Linked DNA regions of Cryptosporangium aurantiacum. The protein of the gene in region 2 interacts with the protein of the main gene of each other region in a pairwise test. Links are inferred from orthologs where the notes say so. Each region holds a gene or a part of one and is shown on either strand. Other genes may lie near its edges.

What was found.
Region 1: the proteins of panC (region 2) and BUB75_RS07150 interact in binary tests that used the Escherichia coli proteins (3 or more experiments, as listed by UniProt). The link is inferred for Cryptosporangium aurantiacum from one-to-one orthologs.

The regions. Positions count from the first base shown.
Region 1 is NZ_FRCS01000002.1:63,168-70,090, forward strand. What follows is about bases 1,604-4,405. They hold BUB75_RS07150 (NUDIX hydrolase), read right to left. Parts: upstream 3,339-4,405; coding sequence 2,868-3,338; downstream 1,604-2,867. Other genes in these bases: BUB75_RS07140 (macro domain-containing protein), read right to left, coding at 1,604-2,063; BUB75_RS07145 (SAM-dependent methyltransferase), read right to left, coding at 2,083-2,859; BUB75_RS07155 (hypothetical protein), read left to right, coding at 3,441-3,929; iolC (5-dehydro-2-deoxygluconokinase), read right to left, coding at 3,892-4,405. Outside these bases: BUB75_RS07135 (AfsR/SARP family transcriptional regulator), read right to left, coding at 1-682; more of BUB75_RS07140, read right to left, coding at 984-1,603; more of iolC, read right to left, coding at 4,406-4,881; BUB75_RS07165 (NADPH-dependent F420 reductase), read left to right, coding at 4,992-5,666; BUB75_RS07170 (pyridoxamine 5'-phosphate oxidase family protein), read right to left, coding at 5,579-6,118; BUB75_RS07175 (NAD(P)H-binding protein), read left to right, coding at 6,227-6,923.
Region 2 is NZ_FRCS01000002.1:558,078-565,189, forward strand. Bases 1,468-4,458 are described here. They hold panC (pantoate--beta-alanine ligase), read right to left. Parts: upstream 3,398-4,458; coding sequence 2,537-3,397; downstream 1,468-2,536. Other genes in these bases: BUB75_RS09390 (L-aspartate oxidase), read right to left, coding at 1,468-2,540; BUB75_RS09400 (Rossmann-like and DUF2520 domain-containing protein), read right to left, coding at 3,450-4,379. Also shown: BUB75_RS09380 (type III pantothenate kinase), read right to left, coding at 1-4; nadC (carboxylating nicotinate-nucleotide diphosphorylase), read right to left, coding at 7-894; more of BUB75_RS09390, read right to left, coding at 891-1,467; BUB75_RS44950 (DoxX family protein), read left to right, coding at 4,576-5,892; BUB75_RS09410 (sensor histidine kinase), read right to left, coding at 5,957-7,112. UniProt on the Escherichia coli protein: Catalyzes the condensation of pantoate with beta-alanine in an ATP-dependent reaction via a pantoyl-adenylate intermediate.

The DNA.
Region 1 (6,923 bases), 490 kb from region 2 along the record:
CCGGTTCGCATCCCAGCTCGGCGACGATCCGGGCGCGCGCTCGCGCGTAGGTGTCGAGCGCTTCGGTGGTGCGACCGGTCAAGTGCAGTCCCCGGACCAGCTCCACCAGCAACGGCTCGGCCAGCGGGGCAGCGGCGACCAGTTCGTGCAGGACGTCGACCACCGCAGCCGGGCGGCCGAGCGTGGTCTCGGTGCGCGCCCAGAGCGCCACCGCACTCCGACGTTGCTGTTCCAGCCCTTCTCGGACGGTGTCGGCCCAGGCGCCCGGCACGTCCGCCAGCGGGGGCGCTTGCCACAGCTCGAGCGCGGCCCGTAACCGGTCCGCGCGGCGCTCGTCCGGGCAGTCGTCCGCTCTGGCGTCGGCAATCAGCCGCCGGAACCGGTGCAGGTCGACGTCGTCGGGATCGGCTTGTAACGCATATCCGCCGGAACGGCGTTCGACCGCGGCGCCCAGCCCGGTGAGCGCCCGGCGGATGCGGGCGATGTGGGCGTAGAGGTTGTCCCGTGCCTTCGCCGGCGGGTCCTCACCCCAGACGCGGTCCACCAGCGTCTCCACCTGCACCGGACGACCGACGTCGACGAGCAGCGCAGCCAGTACCGTCCGGCGCTTCACCGGCCCCAGATCCACTGCACGGCCCTCGGCCGTCACCTCCAGCGGTCCGAGCAGCCGGAATCGGGGCACGTGTCTCCTCTCGGATGCGGACCGCGGCCCGACCCGAGCCGCGACGCTCTTCAGTAAACAGGTATGAACCCACCAGACAAGATTTGCGCAAGGTTTTTCGTGCATCGTTCGGTCGACAGGGCGGGTTCTCGGTTCCGTGCCGGCACGGGGCAGCACGGGACCGAGCAGACCACGGCCCTGACCCACCCAGATTTCGCCCAGTGGACGCCCCGAGCGGCGGACAGCTGGTCGGCTTCACTCGAGATACGCCGCCCGAGAGGCGCGGACGGACGAGGGGGCCGCCTGCGCCACGGGCGGCGGCCTATCCGTCGGTAACCGCCGCGAGGCCGTCGACGATCGTCCGGGCAGTGTCCGGGTAGCGCGCGACAAAGTGGACCTCCCAGCCATCGTCCCTGGCGAGTTCCGCGGCGAGCGCGACCCAGATCCAGGTGAAGCTGACGTCCTCGGCCAGACCGCCGCGTCCGGCGCCGAACAGCGGCAGGCACACCGACCGGAGCTCGGGGAACTCGGTGCGCTCGGTGCGCGCGAGCCGGAACACGTTCGCGACCGCCAGCGAGATGTGGGCCGGGTCGATGTCGTAGGCGTTCGTGCCGGGGCGGGGCGCCACCACCGCGGCGTGGTAGATCCGCAGGATGCCCCGCTGGGCCAGGTCGCCCGCGGACGTGGGCACCACGGTTCCGGGCGCGACCGTGAGCCCGGCTCGTCCGTGGCGGGCGATCCACGCTGATAGTTCGCGCGCCAGCGTGTCGTCGAGGATCTCGCCGGACGGGCCCTTGCGGGAGGCCGCGCGGCGCAGGCACGCGGAGAGCGACGTCGTGAACGTGTGCGCGAGCTCCAGGTAGGTGTTCGCGGACGAGACGATCACGTCGATGCCGGTGAGCATGTCCACCGAGCAGGTGTGCACGGTGATCGGCACGGTCCGCGAGTCGATCGGCACCGGAACGACGTGCCACGGCCCGGCCTTGTCCGGGGTGGCCTCGCCGGGGTGGTGCGGGGCCGCGAGCCGCAGGATCGCGTCGGCGGTCTCGGCGAGCACGCGTGCCTCGTAGTGCTTCCGGAACCGGTCGACGCTGACCCCGTAGATCTCCGCGCTCCGGCGTCGCCGGTCCTGGGCGGGCCAGTCACGCGTGCCGGGCCGCAGACCGAACGTGTACGCGGCGGCGTCACCGAGCCGTCCGCCGCCGAGTTCCTCGACGGCGCGGCGCACGAGGGCCTCGACGGCTGCCGGGCCCGCCCGGCCCGGCGGCGCCAGCCCGCACGCCACCGCCGCATCGAGGAGTTCGCGCGGCCGGAGCGTCCGTAACCCGACCAGCCCTTCCACGCGCAGCCGCCGCAGTTCGTCGACGAGCGCGCCGTGGCTCGGGTCCGCCGGGTACGTCATCCCCCACCCCGGCTCCAGCTTAGTTTTCCGCGACCGGCACCAGCGTCAGATAAGCCATGTTCAGGATGTTCCGGTAGCCGGCGAGCCAGCTCGCGCGATGCCGATCGGCGCGCTCCCGCAGATCCGCGGCCTCCGGGTGGGCCGGGTTCGCGGCCAGCCACTCCTCCAGGTCGGCCTGATAGCCGGATTCGAACTGCTCCCACTCGTCCTCGGTGGCCGTCTCGATCCACAGTGGCCGGAACCCGGCCGCGACCGCCAGATCGACGAGGCCCGCGAGGTCGAAGTGGTCGTGCGCGGCGGCGTCCGGCCACATCCGGGCCAGCTCGTCGTCGGTGGGCGTGCGCTGCCAGAAGCCCTCGCCGTAGAGCACCCGGCCGCCGGGGGCGACCAGGCGGCGCAGCTCGCGGAGCGCTCCGGCGAAGTCGCCGGGAGCCGCGGTCAGCGCGTGTCCCGACCCGACGCAGAGGACGACGTCCGCCGGGCCGCGGGTGGTGCCGATGCCGGACTCCTCGGCGAACTCCACCCGGCCGGACAAGCCACGGGCACCGGCGATCTCGCGGCCGCGGGCCAGGTCGTCGGCGTTGAGGTCGATACCGACGCCAGTGGCGCCCGGCGCGGCGTCCAGCAGGCGCAGCAGCAGCGCGCCCCAGCCGCTGCCGACGTCGAGCACGGTCGACGGCTCGGCCGGCGCGAGCCGGTCGACGAGCCGGTCGACGAGCCGCTGGGCGCGCTCCGGCGAGAGCGGGCTGTGGAACTCCAGGCTGCGCAGCCGTGGCGGCGCGGTGGTGTCAGGCATGCCCCTGATTATCCGAAGCCGTACGGGACCACCGGCGTCAGTGTGCCGTCGCGCCAGCGCTCCAGCACGTGCCGCTCGTGCGGCACCACCGGATCCGGCAGGGCGTCGAGCGCCACCCACCGCAGCTCAGCGGCGCGATCGGGCTCGCGCCGGTCCGGTTCGCCGTCCCACCGTCGGCACTCGAAGAAGAAGTCGACCCGTTCGTCGACCGCCGCGCGGGTGTTCCGGGTCCTGTGCATCACGCAGAGCGGCACCAGATCGTCCGGCCGAACCTGAACACCGAGTTCCTCTGCTGCTTCCCGGCAGGCCGCGTCGAGCACGGATTCGCCTGCTTCGACGTGCCCGGCCGCGCCGATCGCCCAGTGGCCGTCGAGGAAGCCGGTGTTCTGCCGCAGTTGCATGAGCACCCGGTCGTCGTCGCCGCGCCGGAGGAGCACGTAGGCCGCAGGCACCACCGCAAATCGTCGTCGCCACCGCACGGGGTGAGCCTAATTCCCGGGCGCGTCGGACGGCGTTGAAACCGACGCCCCTAATAATGCGGAACGGGGGAAATGTCCAGCATTCGTCGGGGGGAACAGAGCATGTTTCGGAGCACCGCTGTCGCCACGCCGGCCGCCGTCGTGGCGCTGGCCGCCGTCGTGACCGGCGTCCTGGCCGGGTGCGAGTCGACCCCCGAGCCACCGGAGGAGTCCGCCGCCGCGCAGGCCGTCCTCCCGGAACAGGAACAGGACGAACCGGAGATCACGCTGATCGGCAAGACGTGGCAGCCGGTGGACTTCACCGGGTGCGCGGTCCCGTGGGGCCTCGCCGTGATGGTCGAGGACGCAGGCATCACCCAGCGCGAGTTCACGTTCCACTCGGGCGGATCGATCACCGTGCGGCAGGTCGAGTCGCCGCGCAGCCCGGACACCGCCGACACGTACTCGCTGGCCTATTCGCGGGACGGATCGACGCTGAACATCCGGGCCGGGCTCGGCGTCGACTCCTGGACGATCCGGGAGCTGACGCTGGCCCGGCTGCTCGTGGAGGACGTCAACGGCCACCGGTGCTGGCTGCGCCGGATCGGCTGACGTCCCCCAGCAGTTGCTCGACCTCGTCGGCGCTCGGCATCGCGTCCGCACACGCCAGGCGCGAGGCGACGAGCGCGCCCGCGGCATTGCAGAACCGCATCGTGTACTCCAGGTCCCAGCCGCTGAGCAGGCCGTGGCAGAGCGCACCACCGAACGCGTCGCCCGCGCCGAGCCCGTTGACGACCTCGACCGGGACCGGCGGGACCTCGACCTCCCCGCTCCGGTCGGACGCCAGCACACCGGCCGGCCCCTGTTTCACGATCGCGAGGTCGACGCCCCGGTCGTGGAGCGCCGCCGCGGCCTCCCGTGGCACACGGACGCCGACCGCGGTCTCACACTCGTCGAGGTTGCCGACCGCGACGTTGACGTGCGGCAGGGCTTCGGCGATTCGGCGCCCGGCCAGCTCACGGGACGCCCAGAACATCGGGCGGTAGTCCAGGTCCAGAACCGTGATGCCGTTCCGCCCGCGGGCATCGAGCGCCGCCAGCGTGGCCGAGCGGCTGGGCTCCTGGGACAGGCCGGTGCCGGTCACCCAGAACACGTCGGCGCGCCGGACCGCGTCCAGATCCAGCTCGTCGGCGCGGATCTGCAGGTCGGGCGCGGTCGGAAGCCGGTAGAAGTACAGCGGGAAGTCGTCCGGCGGGAAGATCTCGCAGAACGTCACCGGCGTCGGTAAGCCCTCGACCGGGGTGACGTACCGATCGTCGACGCCGAACCGGCGCAGCGCGTCGTGCAGGAACTCGCCGAACGGATCGGCCCCGGTGCGGGTGATCACCGCACTCCGGCGCCCGTAGCGGGCGGCGGCCACCGCGACGTTCGTCGCGCTACCGCCCAAGTACTTGCCGAACGTCTCGACCTCGCGCAACGAGCGGCCGACCTGGAGCGGGTAGACGTCCACCCCGATCCGGCCCATCGTCAACACGTTCAGCTGAGCCGGGGCTTCGTTGTCCACAGCCGCCTCCTTCGCGCCGCCTGCGAGCTTCCTCCGCGCGCAATTTCATGTCAAGACATACGGACAAAGGCCGGGGAATGCGGGGCGCGGTACCCGAGTTGGCGCTGGTTATGACGACTGTGGGATTCATCGGCAGCGGACACATCGGCGGCACCGTCGCCCGGCTCGCCGTCGCGGCCGGGTACGACGTGGTGCTGAGCAACTCGCGCGGGCCGGAGACGCTGGCAGACCTGGTAGCCGAACTCGGGCCGCGAGCCCGAGCGGCCACCGCGAGCGAGGCCGCCGCGGCGGGCGACCTGGTCGTGGTGTCGATCCCGCTGGGGGCGTACCAGAAGGTGCCAGTCGAGCCGCTGGCGGGCAAGCCGGTCATCGACACGAACAACTACTACCCGCAGCGCGACGGCCAGATCCCCGAGCTCGACGACGCCTCGACCACAAGCAGCGAACTCCTTCAGCGGCACCTGCCGACGTCGCACGTCGTCAAGGTGTTCAACAACATCTTCTGGAGGTCGCTGCACTCGCTCGCGCGCCCCGCGGGCGCGCCGGACCGGTCCGCCCTCGCCGTCGCCGGTGACGACGCGGACGCCAAGGCCACCGTGGTCGGATTCCTCGACGCGATCGGGTACGACGCGGTGGACGCCGGGCCGCTGGCCGAGGGCGCGCGTTACCAGCCGGGCACGTTCGCCTACGGCGGTATCTACGCGGGCGACTCGCTGGAGGACGCCGTCCGCGGCCCCGCCGAGAAGGTGCGTGCCGCGCTCGCCGGGCGGGCCGCAACCGGCTGACGGGGCTGTTCGGGGTAGTACAGCTCGTCGAACAGCACCCACCGGGCCACGGCGATCTCGTACAGCCGGTGCGGCGTCAACCCGGCCGCCAGCGCTTCGGGCGCGATCGCGTCCGAAGCCTCCGGCCAGCGGCTCGCGTAGCCGGCGATCTCGTCGTCGATACCGACGGTCGGTAGCTCGCGCGCCTCACCGACGAACGTCACGCCACGGACGTCCTGCTCGATGCCCTCCAGCTCGATCGCGAGGATCGCGCCGGCCACGCGCGCATCGGCGCGTAAGTTCGCGCAGTGCTCGCGGTTCGGGCGGGACATGAACCAGATGCGGTCGGGCGCGAACGCGCTGGCGAACCAGAGATTGCACACCACCGGCGCACCGCTCGGGTCCAGTGTGGCCAGCTGGATCACTTTGCCGGAGCTGACGTAGTCCTCCAGGAGCTTGCGGGCGTCCTCCACCGGAACTCCTCACTTCGGGGGTGAACCTCCCATTGTGGCGCCTCAATCGATTCCGTGTTGCCGAGTCAACACTCTGTGCGACTCCAGACCGCAACATAAGGTGACCAAGTGAGCAACGAGATTGCTGTTACCGGTGCGACCGGCCAGATCGGACGTCGAGTTGCCGCCCGGCTGACCGAATCCGGGGCCGCTCCGCGTCTCCTGGTTCGCGGCTCCTCCGCGGCCCCCGCGCTGCCGGGTACGCAGCCGGTGTCGATCGGCGCCGGCTACGCCGACACGCTCGCGGTGCGGAACGCGCTGGAGGGCGTCGGCACGTTGTTCCTGGTTTCCGGACGCGAGTCCGCGAACCACGTCGCCGAGCACCGCGCCGTGGTCGACGCCGCGGTGGCGGCCGGCGTCCGCCGGGTCGTGTACCTGTCGTTCCTCGGCGCCACGGCCGACTGCACGTTCACGTTCGGCCGTGACCACTGGCACACCGAGCAGTACATCCGCGGCTCCGGCCTCGCGTTCACGTTCCTCCGGGACGGCTTCTACGCGTCGATGCTGCCCGCGCTGGTCGGCCCGGACGGCGTCCTGCGGGGGCCGGGCGGCGACGGCCGGGTGAGCGCGGTCGCCCCGGACGACGTCGCGGACGTCGCGGCGGCGGTGCTGGGCGACCCGGCAGCACACGACGGCGCGGTGTACGACGTCACGGGGCCGGCCGCCCTCACGCTCCTGGATGCCGTCGGCGAGCTGAGCCGCCGGGTCGGCCGCCCGATCCGGTACCAGCCGGAGACGCTCGCCGAGGCGTACGCGTCCCGAGCCG
Region 2 (7,112 bases):
GCACCGCTAGGCACCTTCCGGACGGGGACGTAGATCGAGGGCGATGTCGAGGATCGGGGACGAGTGGGTGAGCCCACCGACCGAGAGGTAGTCGACGCCGGTCTCGGCGTACTCCCGGGCCCGGTCGAGGGTCAGGCCGCCGGTCGCCTCGAGTTCGACCTTGCCGCCGACCGCGGCCACGACCTCGCGCAGCTGCGCCGGCGGCATGTTGTCGAGGAGCAGGAACGTCGCACCGGCGTCGACGGCTTCGATCGCCTCGGCGACGGTGTCGACCTCGACCTGCACGAGCACGTCCGGGAACGCCGCCCGGACGGCGTCGAAGGCCGCGGTGATCGAACCCGCCGCGAACTTGTGGTTGTCCTTGATCATCGCGACGTCGTAGAGGCCCATCCGCTTGTTGGTGCCCCCACCGGCCCGGACGGCGTACTTCTCCAGCGGACGCAGCAGCGGCGTCGTCTTGCGGGTGTCGAGCACCTGCGCGCCCGTCCCCTCGATCGCCTCCGCCCACCGGCGGGTATGGGTCGCGATGCCGCTGGCCCGGGAGAGCAGGTTCAGCGCGGTGCGCTCGGCGGTGAGCAGCGCCCGCGTCGGCCCGGTGACCGTCGCGACCACGTCGCCGCGCTCCACCGCGCTGCCGTCGGCGACGTGGGCCTCGAAGGAAGCGGCTCCGGCCGTCTCGAACACCGCCAGGGCCACCGGCAGCCCGGCGACCACACCGGACTCCCGCGCCACCACGTCCACGATGTCGACCTGTTCGGCCGGGATCGTGGCCACGCTCGTCACGTCGACGCCGTCCGGGCCGCCCAGGTCCTCGGCCAACGAGCGGGCCACCAGGTCGCGCACCCAGGCGGGGTCGAGACCGGCCTCCTGGAACTTCTCGTCCAGCGAACTCATGTCATCGCCTCGTACGTCTCGGTCAGCGCGCCGTCGGGCGCGATCGCGGCCAGCAGGTGCCCTCGCCACGCGTCGACGGCGTCGGGGAAGTCTTCGCGCCAGTGGCAGCCGCGGGTCTCTTCGCGGGCCAGCGCGGCGCCGACCAGCGCGGTCGCGACCGTGTGGAGGTTCGTGACCTCCCAGTTCACCGGGCGTGGGTCCATCGAGCGCTTGCCGCCGAGCTGGGTGAGGGTTTCCATGGTGGACCGGAGCGAGTCAGCGGAGCGCAGTACCCCCGCGCCCCGGACCATCGCGTGCTGCAGGTCTTCCCGCACGGTGGACGACACCACGAAGTGTTCGAGCCCGCTGCCCTCGACGTCGACCGGCTCGGCCTGGGGCGGCAGGTCCTTCGCGAGGTCGGCGCCGATCCGCCCGGCGAACACCAACCCCTCCAGCAGCGAGTTCGAGGCCAGCCGGTTCGCGCCGTGCACGCCGGTGCACGCCACCTCGCCGCAGGCGTATAGACCGGGGACGCTGGTTCGCCCGCGCAGGTCGGTGCGGACACCGCCGGACGCGTAGTGCGCGGCGGGCGCCACCGGCACCAGGTCGGTGACCGGATCGATGCCGGACTGGCGGGCCCGCGCCAGGATCGACGGGAATCGGTGCTCGAGGAAGTCAGCACCGAGGTGGCGGGCGTCCAGCCAGACGTGCTCGACGCCCTCGGCGAGCATCTCCCTGGTGATGTTCTTCGCGACGACGTCCCGGGGCGCGAGCTCGGCCAGCTCGTGCCGCCCGACCATGAACCGTTCGCCGGCGCCGTTGCGGAGGTAGGCGCCCTCACCGCGCATCGCCTCGCTCACCAGCGGTTGCTGGCCAGCCGGGGCGTTCGCCCCCAGGTACAGCGCCGTCGGGTGGAACTGGACGAACTCCAGGTCGGTGACGACGGCTCCGGCGCGCAGCGCGAGCGCGACCCCGTCGCCGGTGGAGACGGCCGGGTTCGTGGTGGACGCGAAGACCTGTCCGAGCCCGCCGGTCGCGAGCACGACGGCCCTGGCCAGCACCGCGCCGACGCCGTCCTCGGAACCCTCGCCGAGCACGTGCAGGCTGACCCCCGCCGCCCGCCCGTCGGCGCCGGTGAGCAGGTCGAGCACGAGCGCGTGCTCGATCAGCCGGATGCCGGCGTCGCGGTGGATGGCGGCGTGCAGCGCCCGCTGCACCTCGGCACCGGTGGCGTCGCCGCCCGCGTGCACGATCCGGTTCGCGTGGTGGCCGCCCTCGCGGGTCAGCATCAGCGAGCCGTCCGGGTTGCGGTCGAACTCCGCGCCGACCCGGATCAGCTCGTGCAGCCGCGCCGGGCCCTCGCGGGTGAGGACGTCCACCGCGGCCGGGTCGCACAGCCCGACGCCGGCGATCAGCGTGTCCTGCGCGTGCGCCGCGGGGGTGTCGAGCGGGTCGAGCACGGCCGCGATGCCGCCCTGCGCCCACCTGGTCGAGCCGTCGTCGATGTTGACCTTGGTCACGACCACGACCGACAGGCCCGCCTCCCGCGCGTGCAGCGCGGCGCAGAGCCCGGCGACCCCGGATCCGATCACGCAGACGTCCGCGGTGACGGTCCAGCCCGGTGACGGTGCGAGCAGCCGCCGCGGGGCGGTGCCGGCAGCCTTCATCGGGTATTCCGCTCGCCTAGCAGCACCGGGCCGTTGTCGATCAGGCGGGTCGTGCCGACCTTGGCGGCCAGCAGCAGCCGCGCCGGGCCGGTCTCCGGCGCGGCGCCCAGGTCGGGAGCGGTGACGACCGCGTAGTCGAGGTCGATCCCCTCGGTGCTGCCCAGCAGGTCACGGGCGGCTGTCTCGACGGCGTCCGCACCACCGGGGGCGGCCTCTGCGCCTGCGCGCAGTGCGGCGGCCAGCGCGAGCGCGGTCGTCCGCTCGGGCTCGGACAGGTACCGGTTCCGGCTGGAGAGCGCCAGCCCGTCCGGTTCGCGGACGGTCGGCACGCCCACGACCTCGATGTCCAGGTCGAGGTCGCGCACCATCTGCCGGACCAGCGCCACCTGCTGGTAGTCCTTCTCACCGAAGAAGACGACGTCGGGACGGGTCAGGTTGAGCAGCTTCAGGACGACCGTGAGCACGCCGTGGAAGAAACCGGGGCGGCTGGCGCCCTCCAGGATCTCGCCCAGCGGCCCCGGGTTGACCCGCGTGTTCGGCTGCCCGTTCGGGTACATGACGTTCACGGTCGGGGCGAACACCACGTCGACGTCCTCGCGCGCGCAGATCCCCAGGTCACCCTCGAGCGTCCGGGGATAGCGGTCGAAGTCCTCGTTGGGACCGAACTGCAGCGGGTTGACGAAGATCGTCGCGATGACGGTGGCGGCGCGGGCCCTGGCCTGGCGCAGCAGCGCGGCATGGCCCTCGTGGAGGGCGCCCATCGTCATCACGACGGCAACCGGACCGTCCGCCCGGTCACGCGCGCGGGCCAGCGACTCCCGGTCGGTGACCACGACCGGCGTGCGTACTGCAGCCATGGCTAACTCCTTTCCTGCGCGGCCCGACGGGCTCCACCGCCGTGAGGGCCCGTCACGTCGACGCGGAGTGCTCACCGAGCACGTCGAGGAGGTTTTCGGCGGCGGCCGGGTCGAGCCGGCCGGCGGCGATCGCCCGGTCGGCGGTGCGGCGGGCCATGGCCAGGTAACCGGCGACCGCGCTCGGCTGGCGTCCGCGCAGGGCTTCGAGATGTCCGGCGACGGTTCCGGCGTCGCCACGGGAGACCGGGCCGGTCAGCGCGGCGTCCCCGGAGCGCAACGCGTTGTCCAGCGCCGCACCGGCCAGCGGCGCGAGCGCCAGCGCGGGCTGCTCGACGCCCGCCGCGCGCAGCAGGTCGGCCGCGTCGTTGATGAGCGTGACCAGGTGATTCGCGGCGACGACCAGGGCGGCGTGGTAGAGCGGACGCCGGCTGTCCTCGACCCAGATCGGCTCGCCGCCCATCTCCAGGACCAAGGCCTCGCCGACCGGGCGCAGCTCCGGCACCGTCGTGACGCCCCAGTGCGTCCCGGTGAGCCGGTTCTCGTCCTCGTCGCGGCCGCTGAACGTCATGATCGGGTGCAGCGCGAGCGGCAGAGCGCCCGCGCGGATCGCCGGCTGTAGGACGCTCAGCCCGTGGGCACCGGAGATGTGCATGACCAGCTGACCCGGGCGGAACGCGCCGACCTCGGCGAGTCCGGTGACCAGCGATTCCAGGGCGTCGTCCGGGACCGCCAGCAGCGCCAGGTCAGCGGCGGCCACCACGGCGTCCGGGGGAACGATCGGCGTGCCGGGCAGACGCCGGGCCGCGCGGTCGAGGGAGGCGCTGCTCACCGCGGAGAGCGCCACCGTGCGGTGTCCGGCGCGGGCCAGCGCGGGGGCCAGCACCGATCCGGCGCGGCCTGCGCCGACGAGACCGACAGCGAGCCGTCCGGGCCGGTCGGTCGGGGACGACCGCTCCGGTGGGGAGCCGTGCGAGTGATCCATGATCCAGTCCTCGGACGCGGGGTACCGGTCGCGGCAAGTATGCGCGAGCACCGACCGCCGAGGTAGAGCGTGTCGGGTGTGTCACAGCACCGTTACCGCCGTCAACTTTTGTCAGTGTTCCACTGACCGAATTACACCACTTGCCGGAATTGGAGTATTCATCTATTAATGAGATGAAGGCGACTAAGGAGGCTGTATGGCTCGCGCCAGAACGGTGCCCCGCCACACTGCTGGCCCGGCAAAATCGGGTCAGCAGTCGCCGGACGTCGCTGCGGAGCAGCGAGAACAGACGGACGAGCGGAACGGCTCCGCTGGCGCGACGACCGGGCGGCACGGTCGTCGAGCGGCGAACCACGAGCATCACTCGATGTTCGAGGAGCGGTCGGTGCTCGACGCGCTGTGGAGTGCGGTGGTGGCTGCACCGACGAGCGTGATGCCGCCACCGGCCCCCGAGCCGGCCGCCGCGGAGGACGACACGCCACCCGCACCGGAAGCCCTCGCCGCCCCGCCGGCCGCCGCGACGCCCGTGCCGGTGGCGTCCGCCGCCCCGGAGCCGTTCGTGCCGGTCCTCGGCCGGCCGGTCATGCCGGGTCCGGTGGCGATGCCCACCACGATGCCCACCCCGCCGAAACCCGCGCCGACGCCGGATCCGGCGGACACCGCGCTGGCCGCGGGTATGCCGGGCATGGCCCCGCCGACGATGCCGCCACCGGCGACCCGAGCGCAGCCCGCGCCGCCGACCCACGCAGCTCCCCACGGGGCTGCCCCCCACACGGCAGCCCCCCACACAGCAGCCCCCCACACGGCACCCGGCCCAGCGGCACCGGGCCCAGCGGCGTCCGACTCAGCGGCAACCGCCCACGGACCGCACCCCGAGCACGCCGCCCCGCCCCGCGCGACCGGACCGTTCGACCTCAGTTACGCCGCCCAACCGTCCACCAATCGAACCATCTGGGCAGGGCCCCGCCACGCGGCACCGCCCGACTGGACCTCCACCAGCGCACTCCTCACGATCGAGACGCCGGCCGCGGTCGCCGACGCCGGCCTGCTCGTCCTACGGCTCGTCGTCGGCCTCACGATGGCCGCGCACGGCGCGCAGAAGGCGTTCGGCCTGTTCGGCGGCGACGGCCTCGGACCGACCGCCGACGGGTTCTCCGCGCTCGGCTACCAGCCCGGCGCCCTGTTCGCGCTGGCCGCGATCGTCGGCGAGCTGTTCGGCGGGCTGTTCCTCGCGATCGGCCTGCTCACCCCGCTCGCGGCGGGCGGCATCATCGGCGTCACGGTGAACGCGATGGTGGCGGTGAACCTCGGCAACGGCTTCTTCGCCAGCCACGACGGCATCGAGTTGCCGCTCATCCTCAGCGGGGGCGCGCTCGCGCTGCTGCTCACCGGGCCAGGACGATACGCGGCCGACGCGCGCATCCCGTTCTTCAACGGCGCCGCCGTCCAGTGTGCTGCCGCGGGCATCGCACTACTCGCGATGCTCACCAGCCTTGGCGCTCACCTGCTCTGAGGGAGCGACCTGCCCGTGACGCCTTGACGATTCGGCAACGGCCCAGAGCCGGATCGTCAAGGCGTCAATCTGTCTCCGGCGGCTGCGAGAGCGGCAGGCGGACGCTCGCCACCAGCCCGTGCGGCTCCACGTCGCTCAGGACGATGGACCCGGCGTGGCGGCGCACGATCTCGCGGGCGATCGCGAGCCCCAACCCCGCGCCGCCGCTGTCCCGATCCCGCGCGTCGCCGGTCCGGGTGAAGCGCGCGAACACCCGTTCCCGATCCGCCGCCGGAATCCCCGGACCGTCGTCCACCACGTCCAGCCGGGCCTGCTGCCCGTCGGACGCCACCCGCACCTCCACGCCCGTGTCGGCGTACCGCACCGCGTTCTCGACCAGGTTCGTCACGACCCTCGTCAACGCGTCCTCATCACCCTCGACGACCGCGGACGCCGCACCCGGCCGGTCGGCCCGCACCACCGGCACGCGCGCCCCCGTTGCCCGGCCGGTCACCGCGTCCGCGACGACCGTCAGCTCCACCGGCTCGGCCGGGCGACGCTGCACCGGACCGTCGTCCATGCGCGCCAGCAGCAGCAGATCGTCGACGAGACGCGTCAGCCGTTCGACGTCGGCGAGCAGGTCAGCGGTGTCCGCCGGAACCGACGTCACCTCAGCCACCTCGATCTGCGTCCGAAGGCTGGCCAGCGGGCTGCGCAGCTCGTGGGCGGCGTCCGCGACGAACGCGCGCTGGCGCGCCCGGGCGGCGTCCAGACGGGCCAGCATGCTGTTCAGCGTGATCGCGAGGCGGTAGATCTCGTCCTGCGCGCGGGGCACCGGGAGCCGAGCGGCGTCCCCCGACCCGGTCCGGCCGGCCGTGATCGTCTCCGCACCGCGGCGCAGCGCCTCCACCGGGTGCAGCGCCGCCCCGACCATCCGCCAGGCCAGCACCACCAGGAAGACCAGCAGCGCCGCATAACCGCCCAGCACCACGACCCGCACGACCTTGATCGACTCGTGCACCTCGGCAGCAGGCACCGCCACCAGCACGGTCTTCGGATCAGCGGGGGTACCGGCCGACACCGCGGCCACCCGGACCGTCCCGTCCACCCCGAACAGGTGGCCGGGTTCGTACCGTTGGCCGTCCCGCTTCACCTCGGCCAACTCGTCCGCCGGCAGCGCCGAAACGAGCCGGTCGGCGCCACCGGTCGCGGCGAGGACCCGGCCGTCCGCGCCGATCACC